DNA from 2 places in the Crossiella sp. NPDC003009 genome. Region 2 is predicted to be linked to the other one. Evidence: riboswitches for the same ligand, from Rfam matches in the RefSeq annotation. Region 2 holds a riboswitch; the other holds the start of a gene.

Region 1 (8,525 bases), on a different contig from region 2:
CGCAGTTGCTGACGAATGCGGATCTGCAGCGTCAGGGGTGGAGCACCCGCCGCGACATCTGAGTCGCGGCGCCCTCGCCACCCGTCTGATCCCCTCGGGCCACCCCACATCGACCCCGAACCGGTGTGGCACCCTGAGCAGCGCGGATCAGACGGGTGGCTGGAGGGGACGAGTGAGCAGCACCAGGCAGGAACCGGCCGAGGCCGAGCTGCCGGACCGGGTGTGGACCGTTCCGAACATCCTGAGCTTCCTCCGGCTCGCCGGAGTCCCGCTGTTCCTGTGGCTGTTGCTGGGCCCGAAAGCGGACATCCTCGCGCTGATCGTGCTCGTCGTCGCCGGTCTCTCCGACTGGCTGGACGGCAAGCTGGCCCGCTGGCTCAACCAGTCCAGCCGCCTCGGCGCCCTGCTGGACCCGGCGGCCGACCGGCTCTACATCCTGGCCACCCTGATCGCCTTCCTGATCCGCGACATCGTGCCCTGGTGGGTGGTCGCGGTGCTGGTCGGCCGGGAGGTCGTGCTCGGCATCGCGGTGCTCGTGCTGGGCCGCCTGGGCTACGGGCCGTTCCCGGTGCACTACGTCGGCAAGGCGGCCACCTTCTGCCTGATGTACGCCTTCCCGCTGCTGCTGCTCACCGACGGCACCTACACCGGCGCGGAGTGGTTCCGGCCGCTGGCCTACGCCTTCACCATCTGGGGCGGCGCGATGTACGTGTGGGCGGCCGTGCTCTACCTGATCCAGCTCGGCGGCGCGCTGCGCGCGGGCAGCCCGGCCCGGCTCGCCCAGGCCAGTGGCGGCTGATCCGAAACCGGGCGAGCTGGGCATCCTCGGCCAGCTGCTCGGTGACCACCTGGACGCGGGCTACGACGAGGCCCACCGCCGCCGCGACGGCGAACCCGCCAAGCGGCGCGGCCACAAGCTCTGGCTGGTCACCGGCGCGCTGGTGGCCGGGCTGTTGATGGGCGTGGCCGCCTCCGACGCCACCCAGCGCGCGCCCGGCGCGGACCAGACCCGGCGCAGCCTGGCCGACGACGTGGCCGCGGCCAGGGCCGAGACCGAGGAGCTGAGCCGCCGCGCCGCCGAGCTGGCCGCCGCGCTGGACCGGGCCCGCGGCAAGGCCCTCGACGGCGACGAGGCCGGCCGGGCCGAGCTGGAGCGGCTCAGCGCGCTCACCGAGGCCGCGGGCGCGATCGCGGTGCGCGGGCCGGGACTGGCCATCACCGTGCGCGACCCGATCGCCCGCGGCGAGCAGAACCACCAGAACGTGCTGGACCGCGACCTGCAGGTGCTGGTCAACGCGCTGTGGTCGAGCGGGGCCGAGGCGGTCGCGGTGGGCGGCGTCCGGTTGCAGCCCAGGGCCACCATCCGGCAGGCCGGTGGCGCGATGCTGGTGGACAACCGGCCGATCACCCAGCCCTACCTGCTGGAGGCGATCGGCCCGCCTGCCGAGATGCGCGAGGCGCTCTCGCACACCGAGGCCTACCGACGCTTCCTCGCCTTCGCCGCCGACTACGGCACGGTGTTCACCGTGGAGAACCGGGACGAGCTGCGCCTGCCCGCCGCCGGGATCACCGAGGGCCGCCTGGCCGCCACCCTCACCCCGGCCCCGCCCCCGACCTCATCGGCCAAGAGCACACCGCCGCCCACGAGCACACCGGGAGGAAAACGGTGATCGCCCTGTTCGCCCTCGCGATGGGGGTCCTGCTCGGCCTGTGGCTGGACCCCACGGTGCCCGAATGGGCCCAGCCCTACCTGCCGATCGCCGTGGTCGCCGCGCTGGACGCGCTCTTCGGCGGCATCAGGGCCCGGCTGGACGGCAAGTTCGACGCCAAGGTCTTCGTGGTCTCCTTCGTCTCCAACGTGGTCATCGCCGCGCTCATCGTGTGGCTGGGCGACGAGCTGGGCGTGGGCGCGCAGCTGTCCACCGCGGTGGTGGTGGTCTTCGGCATCCGGATCTTCGGCAACGCCGCGGCCATCCGTCGACACCTGTTCAAGGCCTGAGATGACCGGCAACGGGCTGCCCAAGCGCACCGGCGCGAAACACCGGCTGATCAAGATCAGGGACAACCGCTGGGTCACCGGGTCGACCATGGTGGTGCTGTGCGTGGTGCTCGGCGTCGCGCTGGTCGCCCAGGTCCGGCGTACCCAGACCGGCGAGGGCCTGGCCGAGGCCCGCCCGCAGGACCTGGTGGTGCTGCTGGACGGGCTGCAGGAGCGCGAGGCCGCGCTGCGCAAGGAGATCGCCGAGTCCGAGGCCACCCTGCGCAAGCTCCAGGAGGGCGGCACCGCCTCGGCGGCCGCGCTGGAGGAGGCCAGGCGCAGGGCCACCGCGCTGGCCGTGCTCACCGGCACGGTGCCGGTGACCGGACCCGGACTCCGGGTGGAGATCGGCGACGGCTCGGGCAAGCTGGGGCCGGAGGTGCTGCTGGACGTGATCCAGGAACTGCGCAACGCCGGCGCCGAGGCGCTGCAGGCCGGTCCGGTCCGGGTGGGTGTGGACACCGCGCTGACCGGCGCGGACGGGCTGATCCGGATCGACGGGACCACCCTGACCCTGCCCTACGTGATCACGGCCATCGGCGATCCCCCTACTCTTGCCGCGGCACTGAACATCCCCGGCGGGGTGGTGGACACAGTGGAACGCAAGGGCGGCTCGACACGCATCCAGCAACAGGACCGCGTGGAGATCACCGCGTTGCGGGCGGAACGCAAGCAGAAATACGCTCGACCAGCCGGTTGACACAAGGGTTGGTCGGCACGTCGCACCGGCACGGAAGGGGAACACTCGGTGAATGTGCCCGAGCAGTTGAAGTACACGGACGACCACGAGTGGGTGCAGGTCACCGGCGATGGCGTGGTGCGCGTCGGCATCACCGACTACGCGCAGAGCGCACTGGGCGACGTGGTGTTCGTGCAGCCGCCCTCGGTGGGTGACACGGTCAAGGCCGGCGACAGCATCGGCGAGGTCGAGTCGACCAAGAGCGTCTCCGATATCTACGCGCCGGTCGGCGGCGAGGTCACCGCGGTCAACGAAGCCGTGGTCACCGCGCCGGAGACGATCAACTCCGATCCCTTCGGCGAGGGCTGGCTGTTCGAGGTGCGCCTCGACGACGCCGCCGCGCTGGACGGCCTGCTGGACGCGGCCGCCTACGCCGAGAAGATCAGCGAAGCGTGATCTCGATCTTTCGCCGGCTCTTCGGCAAGCGCAGGAGCCGCTCAGGGAACGAACAGACCAACACGGTACGTTGGCAGGACACTTCGCAAGATCCATCGGGCACGAGGAGCACTCAGGTGAGCACGCACGACGGGCCCGGCGTTCCGCCGGAGCGTCCCGCAGAGTCCACTTCGGTCTTCCGGGCCGACTTCCTCGCCGAGGTCGAGGGCACCGAGACCGCGGCCCCAGAGCCGGCGATCTCCGGTGTCGACGCGCTGCCGGCCGGGTCCGCCCTGCTGGTGGTCAAGCGCGGCCCGAACGCGGGCTCGCGCTTCCTGCTCGACCGCGACACCACCAGCTCGGGCCGTCACCCCGACAGCGACATCTTCCTCGACGACGTCACCGTCTCCCGGCGGCACGCCGAGTTCCGCCGTGAGGGCGGGGAGTTCGTCGTGGTCGACGTCGGCAGCCTCAACGGCACCTACGTCAACCGGGCCCCGGTGGACACCGCGGTGCTGGCCAACGGGGACGAGGTCCAGATCGGCAAGTTCCGACTGGTCTTCCTGACCGGCCCCGGCGCACCGGCTCAGTGACGGCGGCCGGGCGGCCCCAGCATGGTGGCCTCAGCATCGGCACGGTGCTCTCGCAGCTCCGGGCCGAGTTCCCCGAGGTGACCATCTCCAAGATCCGGTTCCTGGAGTCGGAAGGCTTGGTCCGCCCGGCGCGTACCCCGTCGGGGTACCGCCAGTTCTCGCCGGTCGACGTCGAACGCCTCCGCTTCGTGCTCGCCGCGCAGCGGGACCACTACCTGCCGCTCAAGGTGATCAAGGAGCAGCTGGAGGCATTCGACAGCGGTGACGTGCCTGCGGGCGCCTCCCCGCGCCCGCCGCGCACCCTGGTCGCGGTGGACGGCCTGCCCGGCGCCGAGGCGTTCTCGCCCGGCGGTGAGGTCCGGCTGACCCGCGAGGAGCTGCTGGAACGCACCGGCATCGACGGCGCGACCCTGGTCGAGCTGGAGCGCTACGGCCTGGTCAGGGCCGGGGCGGCCGGGTTCTACGACTCCGACACCGCCGCGCTGGTGCGCACCGTGCGCGCGATGACCGAGTTCGGCATCGAACCCAGGCACCTGCGCGCGTTTCGTTCCTCCGCCGACCGGGAAGTAGGGCTGGTGGAGCAAATCGCTGCGCCACTTGCCCGGCAGCGCGACCGCGACGCGCGGGCGAGGGCGGACGAGGTGGTCAGAGAGCTGGCCGCGCTGTCCGTGACGCTGCACACGTTGCTGGTCAAGATCGGCCTGCGGGGCGTGACCGGCGGGTGACTCCCGCGCAGGTCGCGGCCGAAACGTGATGTTCGTGCCCGCGATGACATGGGCTGGAGCAGGCAACCGTGTCCTGCGGCGGGTAGCGTCGGAGGAGTCGGTACGCGATCCTCGTAGTGGCGGGGATATTGCGGTCCAACGCACTGGAGGAGGCGAGTTCCGATGAGCGAGATGCGCGTCGTCGGTGTGCGGGTGGAGCTGCCCGCGAACCAGCCGATCCTGCTGCTGCGTGAAACCGAAGGTGACCGCTATCTGCCGATCTGGATCGGCTCGGTGGAGGCGACCGCGATCGCGCTGGAGCAGCAGGGGGTGCGGCCCTCCCGGCCGCTGACCCACGACCTGCTCAAGGACGTGATCGGGGCACTGGGGCGGCAGCTCGAACAGGTCCGGATCACCGACCTGCAGGAGGGCACGTTCTTCGCGGAGCTGGTCTTCGACGGGGATGTGCGGGTCTCGGCCCGGCCGAGCGACTCGGTGGCGCTCGCGCTGCGGGTCGGCGTGCCCATCCACGCCGAGGAGGCGGTGCTCGCCGAGGCGGGCCTGGTCATCCCGGACGAGCAGGAGGACGAGGTGGAGAAGTTCCGCGAGTTCCTGGACTCCGTGTCACCGGAGGACTTCCGCGGGGCGGACACCTAGAGACAACGCATACTTTCCACTCGGGCCCCTGGACCGCCGTCACCGACGGTCCAGGGGCCCGAGTCGTTCAGTGATCAACCACTCTCCGCCGTCACACCATCGTGTGGTCAAGCTGTGATCTTGTGGCGGTTGTGCTGGGATGCCGGACCGGTCGTCACCGTCCGACCAGGTGACGGCGCGGGTATCGGTTCAGAAGAGTGAGGACGACCGAGGCGCCGGGCGGGACGGTGGTCCCTTCCCCGCGCGTCGCGTTGACCCGGGGGATGGCCCGTCTTACCGTCGGTGGCGAGTCAATCGCGCCGGGGCAGAACCAGTTTCCCGGCCGCCTGCTCAGGACCGACACGCCGGTGGGGACACGGGCGTGCGGTCGCCGTTGCCGACCGGAGGGTCGGCCGAGGGGAGGCACGCGTGGTCGAGGAAGCGCCAAGCCATCGAGGCGCGCCCGAGCAGGGTGCTTTGTTCCCTGACCTGTCGTTGCCGGACGAGCTGGTCGGCTATCGGGGCCCGGCGGCCTGCCAGATCGCCGGCATCACCTACCGCCAGCTGGACTACTGGGCCCGCACCGGACTGGTCTCGCCGACCATAAGGAGTGCCCACGGCTCCGGCAGCCAGCGCCTGTACTCCTTCAAGGACATCCTGGTCCTGAAGGTGGTCAAGCGGCTGCTCGACACCGGCGTCTCGCTGCAGAACATCCGGGTCGCGGTGGACCACCTGCGCCGCAGGGGCGTGCGCGACCTGGCCCGGATCACGCTGTTCAGCGACGGCACCACGGTCTACGAGTGCACCTCCCCCGAGGAGGTGGTCGACCTGCTGCAGGGCGGTCAGGGCGTGTTCGGCATCGCGGTCAGCGGGGCGATGCGCGAGATCAGCGGCACCATCCACGAGTTCCCGGCCGAACGGGCCGACGGCGTGGAGCTGCTGCCCGGCGAGGACGACGAGCTGGCCCGCAAGCGCCGCGACCGGCAGACCGGCTGAACCAGTTCTGCCCCTAGGGTGTGTCCGCCGGGTCACGCCTGCGATAGCCGCGCCGGTTTGGCCGCTGACGGCACGGCCGGAACACCCGGATACGCCCGGTATGAGGGCGTCCCGGCCGCGCCGCCAGCGACCAAACCGATCACGACTCTCGCAGACGTGACCCAGCGGACACACCCTGGTTCAGTTCTGGCTGAAACCCCTCGGAGCGGCCGTTCGCCGCTGCTTAAGCTCCCGCTGACGGCTGCCCAGGGAGCAGCCGCCCGCACTTGGGGGTTCCACCATGACTCGACGTCTGCTGACTGTGGCCGCGCTCGCCCTGGCCGCTTTCGGCGTCTCCGCTCCGCTGGCCCAGGCCGCGCCCGCGCCGATCAGCTTCGGGCACGAGCAGGGCAAGTTCACCGGCACCAAGGACACGGTGTGCAACCCGATCATCGGTTGCACCTACAAGCTCGAGGGCACGCTCAGCACCGCGGGCGCGGACTGCTACCAGGTCCAGTGGACCGCGGGCAGCGGCTGGGGCGCGGTCAACGTGCCGCCGGCCTGCGGCGCCGGCGAGCACCGGGTGGCCCGCGGCTTCCCGTGGCCGGGCGCCCGCCCGACCGCGTTCCGGCTGTGCCTGGTCAGCTCGGACGGCGCGGTGCGTTCCTGCGGCGCCCAGCAGGCTTCCTGACCCGCGCCGCCGCCGCGCGCATCCCGGCAGGCTGCGCGCGGTGGCGGCCCGGCCACGCCCTGTGTCCGTTCGCGACCACGGCCGGTGACCTGGTGTTCTCGGGCACGTCGGAAACTTCCGGTTAACTCAGGCGGGGTAGGATTCGCGCGTAGTCGTGATCCCCACGCGGGAGAGCCCGGACCGGAGCCATCGGTCCGGCGCCGAAGGAGCAACTCCTCCCCGGAACCTCTCAGGCCAAGCGGACCGTGTGGGCAGACACCTCTGGAAAGCGGTCCGCGTTCGCGTGGACCCGCCGACGGTGCAAGTCCGGCGCCGCACTGGCCGGGTGAAGCTCTCAGGCGCCCGGAAACCGGGTACGGACAGAGGGGGAGGGCAGTTCCGCATGCCCACCCCTAGGCGCCGGAGGCGAGAGCATGACCCAGCCGAACCCCGATCGCATCCCCTTGGCCGCGCTGGAGCACGGCACTCCTTTCGCCGACCGGCACGTCGGTCCGCGGCCGGCTGAGCTGGCCCGGATGCTCGACGTCATCGGGGTCGGCTCGCTGGAGGAGCTGGCCCAGCGGGCGGTGCCCCGGGTGATCCGCGAGGGTGAGCTGTCCCTCGCGCTGCCCGCGCCGGCCACCGAGTTCGAGGCGCTGGCCGAGCTGCGCGCGCTGGCCGACCGGAACACGCTGCGCACCCCGATGATCGGCCTCGGCTACTACGGCACCATCACCCCGCCGGTGATCAAGCGGAACGTGCTGGAGAGCCCGGCCTGGTACACCGCCTACACCCCGTACCAGCCGGAGATCTCGCAGGGCCGCCTGGAGGCGCTGCTCAACTTCCAGACCATGGTCGCCGACCTGACCGGCCTGGAGACCGCGAACGCCTCCATGCTGGACGAGGGCACCGCGGCCGCCGAGGCCATGACGCTGGTGCGCCGGGCGGGCAAGGCCAAGTCGCCGCGGTTCGTGGTGGACGCGGACAGCCTGCCGCAGACCATCGCGGTGATCGAGACCCGCGCCGAGCCGCTGGGCATCGAGATCGTGCTCGCCGACCTGGCGCAGGGCCTGCCCGAGGGCGAGTTCTTCGGCGTGCTGCTGTCCTACCCCGGCGCCGGCGGCGAGGTCCGCGACTACCGGGCGCTGGTGGAGCAGGCGCACGAGCGCGGCGCCCAGGTCGCGGTGGCCGCCGACCTGCTCGCGCTGACCCTGCTGACCCCGCCGGGGGAGTGGGGCGCGGACGTGGTGGTGGGCACCACGCAGCGCTTCGGTGTGCCGATGGGCTTCGGCGGCCCGCACGCCGGGTTCATGGCGGTGCGCTCCGGCCTGGAGCGGCAGCTGCCCGGCCGCCTGGTCGGGGTGAGCGTGGACGCCGACGGCAACCCGGCCTACCGGCTCGCGCTGCAGACCCGTGAGCAGCACATCCGCCGGGAGAAGGCGACCAGCAACATCTGCACCGCCCAGGTGCTGCTCGCGGTGATCGCCGCGATGTACGCGGTCTACCACGGCCCCGACGGCCTGCGCGCCATCGCCACCAGGGTGCACCGCCTGGCCGCGGTGCTCGCCGCGGGCCTGCGCGCCGGTGGCGTGGACACCAAGCACGACCGCTTCTTCGACACCGTGCTCGCGCACGTGCCGGGCCGCGCCGCCGAGGTCGTGGCGAACGCCCGCGCCCTCGGCGTCAACCTGCGCTTCGCCGACAACGACCACGTCGGCATCGCCTGCGACGAGACCACCACCCGCGAGCACCTCGCCCTGGTGTGGCAGGCCTTCGGCGTCACCGGCGAGGTCGA
Region 2 (8,525 bases):
GAGCCGAGGGCCATGAAGGTCGCTCGCACCGAGCGGATCAAGGCCACCCGCGCGGCCCGCGCGGCGCACCGGACCCGCCGCCCGGTGCGCCACGCCGGACCGATCGCCGCCTGAGCCGGGACTTCCCGAGCGTCCCCACTATCCACAAAGGACCCCGCGCCCACCGAGGGCACGGGGTCCTTCGTCGTTCAGCTCAGAGGTTCGGGTACAGCGGGTGCTTGGCGGCCAGGTCGGTGACCCGCCCGCGCAGCGCGGCCGCGTCGAAGTCCGGGGTGAGCGCCTTGGCGATCACGTCCGAGACCTCGGCGAAGTCGGCGTCGGTGAAGCCGCGGGTGGCCAGCGCCGGGGTGCCGATGCGCAGGCCCGAGGTGACCATCGGCGGGCGCGGGTCGAACGGGACCGCGTTCCGGTTGACCGTGATGCCGACCTCGTGCAGCCGGGCCTCGGCCTGCTTGCCGTCCAGCTCGTGCTGGCGCAGGTCGGCCAGCACCAGGTGCACGTCGGTGCCGCCGGTCAGCACGTTGACCCCGCCGCCGGCCTTGACCAGCGTCTCGGCCAGGATCTTGGCCCCGGACAGGGTGCGCCGCTGCCGGTCCGCGAACTCCTCGGTCGCGGCGATCTTGAACGCCACCGCCTTGGCCGCGATCACGTGCTCCAGCGGCCCGCCCTGCTGACCGGGGAACACGGCGGAGTCGATCTTCTTGGCGAACTCCTGGGTGCACAGGATGGTGCCGCCGCGCGGCCCGCCCAGGGTCTTGTGCGTGGTGGTGGTCACCACGTGCGCGTGCGGCACCGGGTTGGGGTGCAGCCCGGCCGCGACCAGCCCGGCGAAGTGCGCCATGTCCACCATCAGGTAGGCGCCCACCTCGTCGGCGATCCGGCGGAACTCGGCGAAGTCCAGCTGCCGCGGGTAGGCCGACCAGCCGGCCAGGATCAGCTTCGGCTGGTGCTCCTTGGCCAGCCGCTCGACCTCGGCCATGTCGATCAGGCCGGTGTCCTCGCGCACCTGGTAGGCGGCCACGTCGTAGAGCTTGCCGGAGAAGTTGATCCGCATGCCGTGCGTGAGGTGGCCGCCGTGCGCCAGCTCAAGGCCGAGGATCTTGTCGCCGGGGGTGAGCAGCGCGTGCATCACCGCGGCGTTGGCCTGCGCGCCGGAGTGCGGCTGCACGTTGGCGTGCTCGGCGCCGAAGAGGTCCTTGACCCGCTGGATGGCCAGCCGCTCGGAGACGTCGACGTGCTCGCAGCCACCGTAGTAGCGCTTGCCGGGGTAGCCCTCGGCGTACTTGTTGGTCAGCACCGAGCCCTGCGCCTCGAGCACGCCCACCGGGGCGAAGTTCTCCGAGGCGATCATCTCCAGGGTGGACTGCTGGCGGCGGAGCTCGGCGCCCAGGACCTCGGCGATCTCCGGGTCGATCTGCGCGAGCGGAGTGTCCAAAGTGGACATGATCGGGTCTCCCTTTCAGCCTGCGGTCAGCTCGTCGTAGGCATCCGGCGTGAGCAGCTCTCCGTCCGAACCCGCGCGGTTGATCTTGATCAGCCACCCGGCTCCGAACGGGTCGGAGTTCAGCAATGCCGGATCCTCGGCCACCGCCTGGTTGACCTCGGTCACCGTTCCCGCGACCGGGGCCAGCAGGTCGCTGACCGATTTCGTCGACTCGATCTCACCGCACGCCTCTCCGGCGCTGACCACCGCCCCCACCTCGGGCAGCTGGACGAACACCACGTCGCCGAGCGCCTCGGCGGCGTAGGCGGTGATGCCCACGGTGGCCACCTCGCCCTCGGTGATCCACTCGTGGTCCTTGGTGTAGCTCAGTTCACGGGGCACAGACACAGCGGTATTGCCTTTCGCGGGGAAGTTTCGCAGGTCAGCGGGAGCGCTTGTAGAACGGGACGGCGACCACTTCTGCCGGTTCGGCGTTGCCGCGCACGTCCACGACCACCTCGGTGCCCGCGTCGGCGTGCGCGTGGTCGAGGTAGGCGAGCGCGATCGGGTGACCGAGGGTGGGGGAGGGCGCGCCGCTGGTGACCTCGCCCACCACGGTGCCGTCGGCGAGCTTGACCAGCTGCCCGGCCCGCGGACTGCGACGGCTCTTGCCGGCCAGCCCGACCAGCGCGCGGGTGGTGTGCGTGCGCGCCTCCAGCGCCGAGCGGCCGACGAAGTCGCCGAGCTTGTCGAAGCGGACTACCCGGCCCAGCCCCGCGTCGAAGGGGGTCACCCCGACGTGCAGCTCGTTGCCGTAGAGCGGCATGCCCGCCTCCAGTCGCAGGGTGTCCCGGCAGGCCAGCCCGGCGGGCTTGAGGCCGAGCGGCTCACCCGTCTCGGCGATCCGCTGCCAGACCGCACCGGCCAGTTCGGCGGCCACGTAGACCTCGAAGCCGTCCTCGCCGGTGTAGCCGGTGCGGGCCAGGAACACGTCATGCCCGGCGATCACCGCGGGGCGTCCGGCGTAGTACTTCAGGTCGGTGAGGTCCTGCCCGGTGACCGCGGTCACGATCTCCGCCGACGCCGGGCCCTGCACCGCGATCAGCGCGGTCTCCGCGGACCGGTCGAGGACCTCGGCGGCCAGGCCGTGCGCCCGCTCGCCGAGCAGCGCCCGCACCAGCACCGCGTTGGAGGCGTTGGCCACCACCAGGAACTTCCGCTCGGCCTGCCGGTAGACCACCAGGTCGTCCAGCACTCCACCGTTGGTGTGGCAGAGCATGGTGTACCGCGCCCGGCCGACCGCCAGCGAGCCGATCGCGCCGACCAGCGCGTAGTCCAGCACCCGCCCGGCCTCGGGACCGGTGACCTCGATCTCGCCCATGTGGCTGAGGTCGAACAGCCCGGCGGCCTCCCGGACCACCTTGTGCTCGGCCAGCTCACTGCTGTAGCGCAGCGGCATCGACCAGCCGGCGAAGTCGGTGAACTGGGCGCCCAGCGCGACGTGCTGGGCGTGCAGGGGGCTGCGGCGGGACGCGCCGAGTCCGGTCACGGGAGGCTCCTGGGGTCGAGGCGTCGACGGGCATGCGGACGCCGCTGGCGAGCCTCCCCGCTCTGTCATGGGACCTGAGAGCTTCCCCGCGCGAACACGGGTTGCACCGTGGGTGAGGTGGGCGAACCCACCTGCTTTCCAGAGTCGCCTCGCTCGAACGGTGACGTTGCCTGAGAGTTTCCGGGGAGAGGTTGCTCCTTCGGCGTCCCGTGCGTGCTGCGTGCCGGGATCTCTCCCGCCCGAGCTCAAACGGCCGATATGCGGTTGTGCCGCGAACCTTCCGGGACACCCCGTGGGTCTGTCAACCCCTGGGCAGCTCGACCTTGACCCGCAGCCCGCCGTCCGGCCGCCGGTGGGCCTGCACCGTGCCGCCGTGCGCGCGGGTGATCGAGTCCACGATGGACAGGCCCAGTCCGGCGCCTTCGCCCTTGTCGGTGCGGCCCTCGCCGCGCCGGAACGGCTCGAACAGCTGCGGGATCTGCTTCGCTGGCACCTTGGGGCCGGTGTTGGACACGGTGAGCCCGCCGAAGGCGTCGGTGCGCACCCACACCGTGCCGCCCTCGGCCAGGTTGTGCCGGATCGCGTTGGAGACCAGGTTGGCGACCAGCTGGGTGAGCAGCACCCGGTCCCCGGAGACGGTCGCCTCGGTGAGCCGCACCTGGAGCTCCACCTGCCTGCGCTCGGCCTCGGCCCGGTACTGCTCGACCGCCTCGCCGACCACCGCGTGCAGCTCCACCTCCGCGCGTTTCTCCAGGCCGCGGTCGCTGCGGGCGAGCACCAGCAGCCCGTCGATGAGCCGCTCGATCCGCCGGTTCGCGGTGAGCAGCTGCTCCCTGATCTCGGCCGCCTTCTCCGGGCTGGGGTTCCCGGCCAGCCCGATCTGCACCGCGGCCCGCTGCACCGCCAGCGGCGTGCGCAGCTCGTGCGAGGCGTTGGCCACGAACCGGCGCTGGCTGTCGAAGGAGGACTCCAGCCGGTCCAGCATCCGGTCGAAGGTCTCGGCCAGCTCGGTCAGCTCGTCCGGCGGGCCCTTCAGCGCCAGCCGCTCGTGCAGGTTGGTCGAGGACAGCCGCTGCGCGGTGGCGGTGATGGTGTGCAGCGGCCGCAGCACCCGGCCGGAGAGCCACCAGCCCGCGGCCACCGACAGCGCGGCCACGCCGACCAGGGACAGGATGGACACCAGCAGCAGGGTGTCCAGCGTGGTGGCCTCCACCGCCCTGGTCACCTCGCCCGCCGGCACGAAGCCCAGCGTGCCGTCCGGGTTGTACCCGCGGACCGCGACCGAGGACGGCACGGTGTCCATCGGCATGGCGCGGCCCATCGTGGTCGCCAGCCGGAACGAGAGCTGGTCGCGCACCAGCAGGTAGATCACGGTGAGCAGCACCGCGCCGCTACCAAGGAACAGCGCGCCGTACAGCGCGGTCAGCTTGACCCGGACGGTCAGCCGGGCTGGGCGCTCAGATGCGGTAGCCGGCACCGGGCACCGTCTCGATCACCGGCGGCTCGCCGAGCTTGGCGCGCAGCTTGGACATGGCCACCCGCACCGCGTTGGTGAACGGGTCCGCGTGCTCGTCCCAGGCCAGCTCCAGCAGCCGCTCCGAGCTGACCACCGCGCCCTGGGCGCGCAGCAGCACCGACAGCACCGCGAACTCCTTGGGGGACAGGTCGATCCGCCGCCCGTCCCGGCTGACCAGGCGGTTGGCGGTGTCCAGCCGGACGCCGTTGCGGCTGAGCACCGGCGGCAGCGCGGGCTGGCTGCGCCGCCCCAGCGCCTGCACCCTGGCCAGCAGCTCCGGGTACTCGAACGGCTTGGTCAGGTAGTCGTCCGCGCCGAGCTGGAGACCGTCCACCTTGTCCTCCAGCGACCCGGCCGCGGTGAGCATCAGCACCTTGGTCCGGCTGCCCCTGGTGGCCAGCTCGGCGCACACGTCGTCGCCGTGCCGCCCCGGCAGGTCGCGGTCGAGCACCAGCACGTCGTAGTCGTGCACGGCCAGCCGCTCCTGCGCGGACAGGCCGTCGAAGACCACGTCCACCGCCATCGCCTCCGCCCGCAGCCCGGAGGCCACCAGCTCGGCCAGCACGACCTCGTCCTCGGCCACCAGAACCCGCATGCCACCGAGTATGCGCGGGCGGGGGGTTTCCGGAATGTTTCCGTCGGCGGAGAGCCTCCGGAAACACCCGTCCGCGTAGACCTGGCACCACAACGCCGGGCCAACGGGTCCGACGCGGTGAGGAGGAACGATGAACACGCTGACCCGGCTGGGCCTGGGTGTCACCGCGCTGGTGACCGCCTTCACCCTGAGCGCCTGTGGTGGTGGCGAGGACAAGGCCGACGGCCCGGCCAGCCTCAACGGCGGCAACAAGGGCACCGAGCAGAAGGCAGGCGCGGACGACGTGCCCAAGGACCCCAAGGCGGCGATGCTGAAGTTCGCCGCGTGCATGCGGGAGAACGGCGTCGACTTCCCCGACCCCGACCCCAACTCGGGCGGCATGGCGCGGGCGATCCCGATGGAGGGCGACCACGCCAAGATGGACAAGGCCAACGAGGCCTGCAAGAAGTACCTGCCCAAGAGCGACTTCGACCCCAACGACCCGAAGGAGAAGGACAAGCGGGCCAAGATGAACCAGTGCCTGCGGGAGAAGGGCATCGATATCAAGGAGGCCGAGGGCGGCAACGGGGCCACCATCAACCTGGGCGATGACAAGGACAAGGCCGAGAAGGCCATGAAGGAATGCGGCATGGGCGACGCGGGCATGGCCGGGGCGGAGCCGGTGAAATGACCGAACCGCGACGCCCACGCCGCCGCTGGCCGTACGTGGTGCTCACCGCGGCCGCTGTCACCGCGGTCGGGGTGACCGGGGTGCTGGTGCTGGGGCACAACGAGGACGCCAAGGCGGACAAGGGGAACCAGCAGCCGCAGAGCAAGACCAGCAAGGTCGTCCGGACCACGTTGCAGGAGCACGAGGAGCTCTCCGGCAAGCTCGGCTACAGCGGGAAGTTCGACGTCACCGCCCACGGCGGCGGCGGGGTGGTCACCTGGCTGCCCAAACCCGGCGACCAGCTCGGCCGGGGCGATGCCGTGTACCAGGTCAACGACAAGCCGGTGCCGCTGCTGTTCGGGGACAAGCCGTTCTGGCGCAAGCTGGAGTCCGGTATGGACAAGGGCTCCGACGTCAAGCTGCTGGAGCAGAACCTGCGCGCACTGGGCTACACCGGCTTCACCGTGGACGAGAAGTTCGACGCGAAGACCGCGGCCGCGGTGAAGAAGTGGCAGAAGAAGCTCGGCCTGGAACAGACCGGCTCGGTCGACCCGGCCGCGGTGGTGCTCCAGCCCGGCGCCTTCCGAGTGTCCACTGTGGACGCCCCCCTGGGCATGCCCGCGCAGGGCAAGGTGCTCGCCGGCACCGGCACCACCCGCACGGTCACCGTGGACGTGCCGGTGGAGAAGCAGTCCCTGGCCAAGGAGGGCGCCGAGGTGGAGGTGACCCTGCCCGGCGGCAAGTCCACCAAGGGCAAGGTGACCTCGGTCGGCACGGTGGCGGAGAAGTCCACCGAGGAGAGCGGCCCCGGCAGCGGCAAGACCGTGATCAAGGCCGAGGTGGAGCTGACCGAGCCGGAGGCCGCTGGCAAGCTGGACGCGGCGCCGGTGCGGGTCGGTTTCACCAGCCGCCGCAAGGAGAACGTGCTCACCGTGCCGGTCGGCGCGCTGCTCGCGCTGTCCGAGGGCGGCTACGCGGTGGAGGTCGTGCAGGCCGACGGCAGCGGCAAGCTGGTCGCGGTCGAGCTGGGCATGTTCGCCAAGGGCAAGGTCGAGGTGAGCGGGTCCGGTCTCAGCGAGGGCGCCACGGTGAAAGTGGCCGGGCTATGACTCCGGTGATCGAGCTTTCCGCGGTGTCCAAGGAGTACGCGGGTGGCGTGCACGCGCTGCGCGGGGCCAGCCTGCGGATCGACTCCGGCGAGCTGCTCGCCGTTGTCGGCCCGTCCGGCTCCGGCAAGTCGACCATGCTCCAGCTGATGGGCACCCTGGACCACCCGACCTCGGGCACCGTGCGGCTGCTGGGGCATGAGGTCCAGTCGCTGTCGGACCGGCAGCTCTCCGCGGTGCGGGCGCACTGGATCGGGTTCGTCTTCCAGCAGTTCTTCCTCACCCCGTACCTGTCCGCGACGCAGAACGTGGCCACCGGGCTGCTCTACCACGGGGTGCCCAGGGCCGAGCGGATCGCGCGGTCGGTGCACGCGCTGGAGCGGGTCGGCCTCGGCCACCGGGTCGAGCACAAACCGGCCGAGCTCTCCGGCGGCGAGCGGCAGCGGGTGGCCATCGCCAGGGCGCTGGTCGGCAAACCGGCCATCGTGCTGGCCGACGAGCCGACCGGCGCGCTGGACTCGGCCTCCGGGCGCGGCGTGCTGGAGCTGCTGCACGAGCTGCACGAGGACGGCACCACGATCGCGGTGATCACGCACGACATGGAGATCGCCCGCTCGCTGCCGCGCAGGGTGGAGCTGCTCGACGGTGTGGTGCGGCACGACAGCGGGCTGGTGGCGGCATGATCAGAATGAGGTCCACGCCGCCGGGCAACCTGCCGAGGCTGCCGCGATCGGCCCGGATCAGCGTGTTCGACCTGGTGCGGGCCGGGCTCACCGGGGTCTTCGGCCGACCGGCGCGGGCGATCCTGTCCGCGCTGGGCATCGCGATCGGGGTGGCGGCCATGGTGTCCGTGCTGGGCATCTCCGCCTCCAGCCAGGCCGAGCTGCAGGCCAAGCTGGAGTCCTTGGGCACCAACCTGTTGCGGGTCGGCGCCGGCCAGACCATGTTCGGTGAGTCGGCCAAGCTGCCGGAGGACGCCTCGGCCATGGTGCGCCGGATCGGCTCGGTGCAGAAGGCCTCCTCGGTGGCCGCGCTCAGCGGGGTCAAGGTGCTGCGCAGCGACAAGGAGGACCCGCAGAACACCGGCGGGCTCAGCGTGGAGGCGGTCGAGCAGAACCTGGTCGACACCCTCGGCGGCAAGATCAAGGCGGGGGCCTGGTTCAACGCGGCCACCGCCAAGTTCCCGGGTGTGGTGCTGGGCAGCGTCGCGGCGCAGCGGCTGGCCGTGACCCAGCCCGGCGAGCAGGTCTTCCTGGGCGGCAAGTGGTTCACCGTGCTGGGCATCCTGGAGCCGATGCCGCTGGCCGAGGAGCTGGACCGCTCGGCCATGGTGAGCTGGGAGGTGGCCAAGAGCCAGCTCGGCTTCGACGGTCACCCGACCACGGTCTACGAGCGCTCGCTGGAGTCCACTGTGGACAAGGTGCGCGAGGTGCTGCCGGGCACGGTGAACCCGAAGAACCCGGAGGAGGTCAAGGTCAGCCGGCCCTCCGACGCGCTGGCCGCGCAGATCCAGGCCAAGGCCACCTTCACCACGCTGTTCCTCGGGCTGGGCGCGGTCGCCCTGCTCGTCGGCGGGGTCGGGGTGGCGAACACGATGGTGATCTCCGTGCTGGAACGGCGGTCCGAGATCGGTCTGCGGCGCTCGCTCGGGGCGGGCCGCGGGCAGGTCAGGGCGCAGTTCCTCACC

The links. Region 2 has a riboswitch for glycine ahead of gcvT (glycine cleavage system aminomethyltransferase GcvT). Riboswitches for the same ligand answer to the same signal wherever they lie in the genome.
Region 1: linked by a shared signal. The riboswitch ahead of gcvP (aminomethyl-transferring glycine dehydrogenase) and the one ahead of gcvT (glycine cleavage system aminomethyltransferase GcvT) in region 2 are both predicted to bind glycine.

The regions. Positions count from the first base shown of each region.
Region 1 covers NZ_JBSFUA010000042.1:69,620-78,144, forward strand. Annotated here, with positions in the region: gene ACWDY5_RS32345 (hypothetical protein) at 1-62, shown strand, start outside; gene ACWDY5_RS32350 (CDP-alcohol phosphatidyltransferase family protein) at 173-799, shown strand; gene ACWDY5_RS32355 (DUF881 domain-containing protein) at 789-1,670, shown strand; gene ACWDY5_RS32360 (small basic family protein) at 1,667-1,999, shown strand; gene ACWDY5_RS32365 (DUF881 domain-containing protein) at 2,001-2,738, shown strand; gene gcvH (glycine cleavage system protein GcvH) at 2,787-3,173, shown strand; gene garA (glycogen accumulation regulator GarA) at 3,290-3,745, shown strand; gene ftsR (transcriptional regulator FtsR) at 3,742-4,470, shown strand; gene ACWDY5_RS32385 (bifunctional nuclease family protein) at 4,633-5,106, shown strand; gene ACWDY5_RS32390 (MerR family transcriptional regulator) at 5,515-6,081, shown strand; gene ACWDY5_RS32395 (hypothetical protein) at 6,362-6,751, shown strand; glycine riboswitch at 6,908-7,007, shown strand; glycine riboswitch at 7,008-7,121, shown strand; gene gcvP (aminomethyl-transferring glycine dehydrogenase) at 7,165-8,525, shown strand, end outside.
Region 2 covers NZ_JBSFUA010000004.1:241,027-249,551, forward strand. Annotated here, with positions in the region: gene ACWDY5_RS07110 (hypothetical protein) at 1-114, shown strand, start outside; gene glyA (serine hydroxymethyltransferase) at 194-1,444, opposite strand; gene gcvH (glycine cleavage system protein GcvH) at 1,460-1,831, opposite strand; gene gcvT (glycine cleavage system aminomethyltransferase GcvT) at 1,866-2,972, opposite strand; glycine riboswitch at 3,025-3,120, opposite strand; glycine riboswitch at 3,121-3,220, opposite strand; gene ACWDY5_RS07130 (sensor histidine kinase) at 3,274-4,449, opposite strand; gene ACWDY5_RS07135 (response regulator transcription factor) at 4,430-5,083, opposite strand; gene ACWDY5_RS07140 (hypothetical protein) at 5,214-5,753, shown strand; gene ACWDY5_RS07145 (peptidoglycan-binding protein) at 5,750-6,841, shown strand; gene ACWDY5_RS07150 (ABC transporter ATP-binding protein) at 6,838-7,521, shown strand; gene ACWDY5_RS07155 (ABC transporter permease) at 7,518-8,525, shown strand, end outside.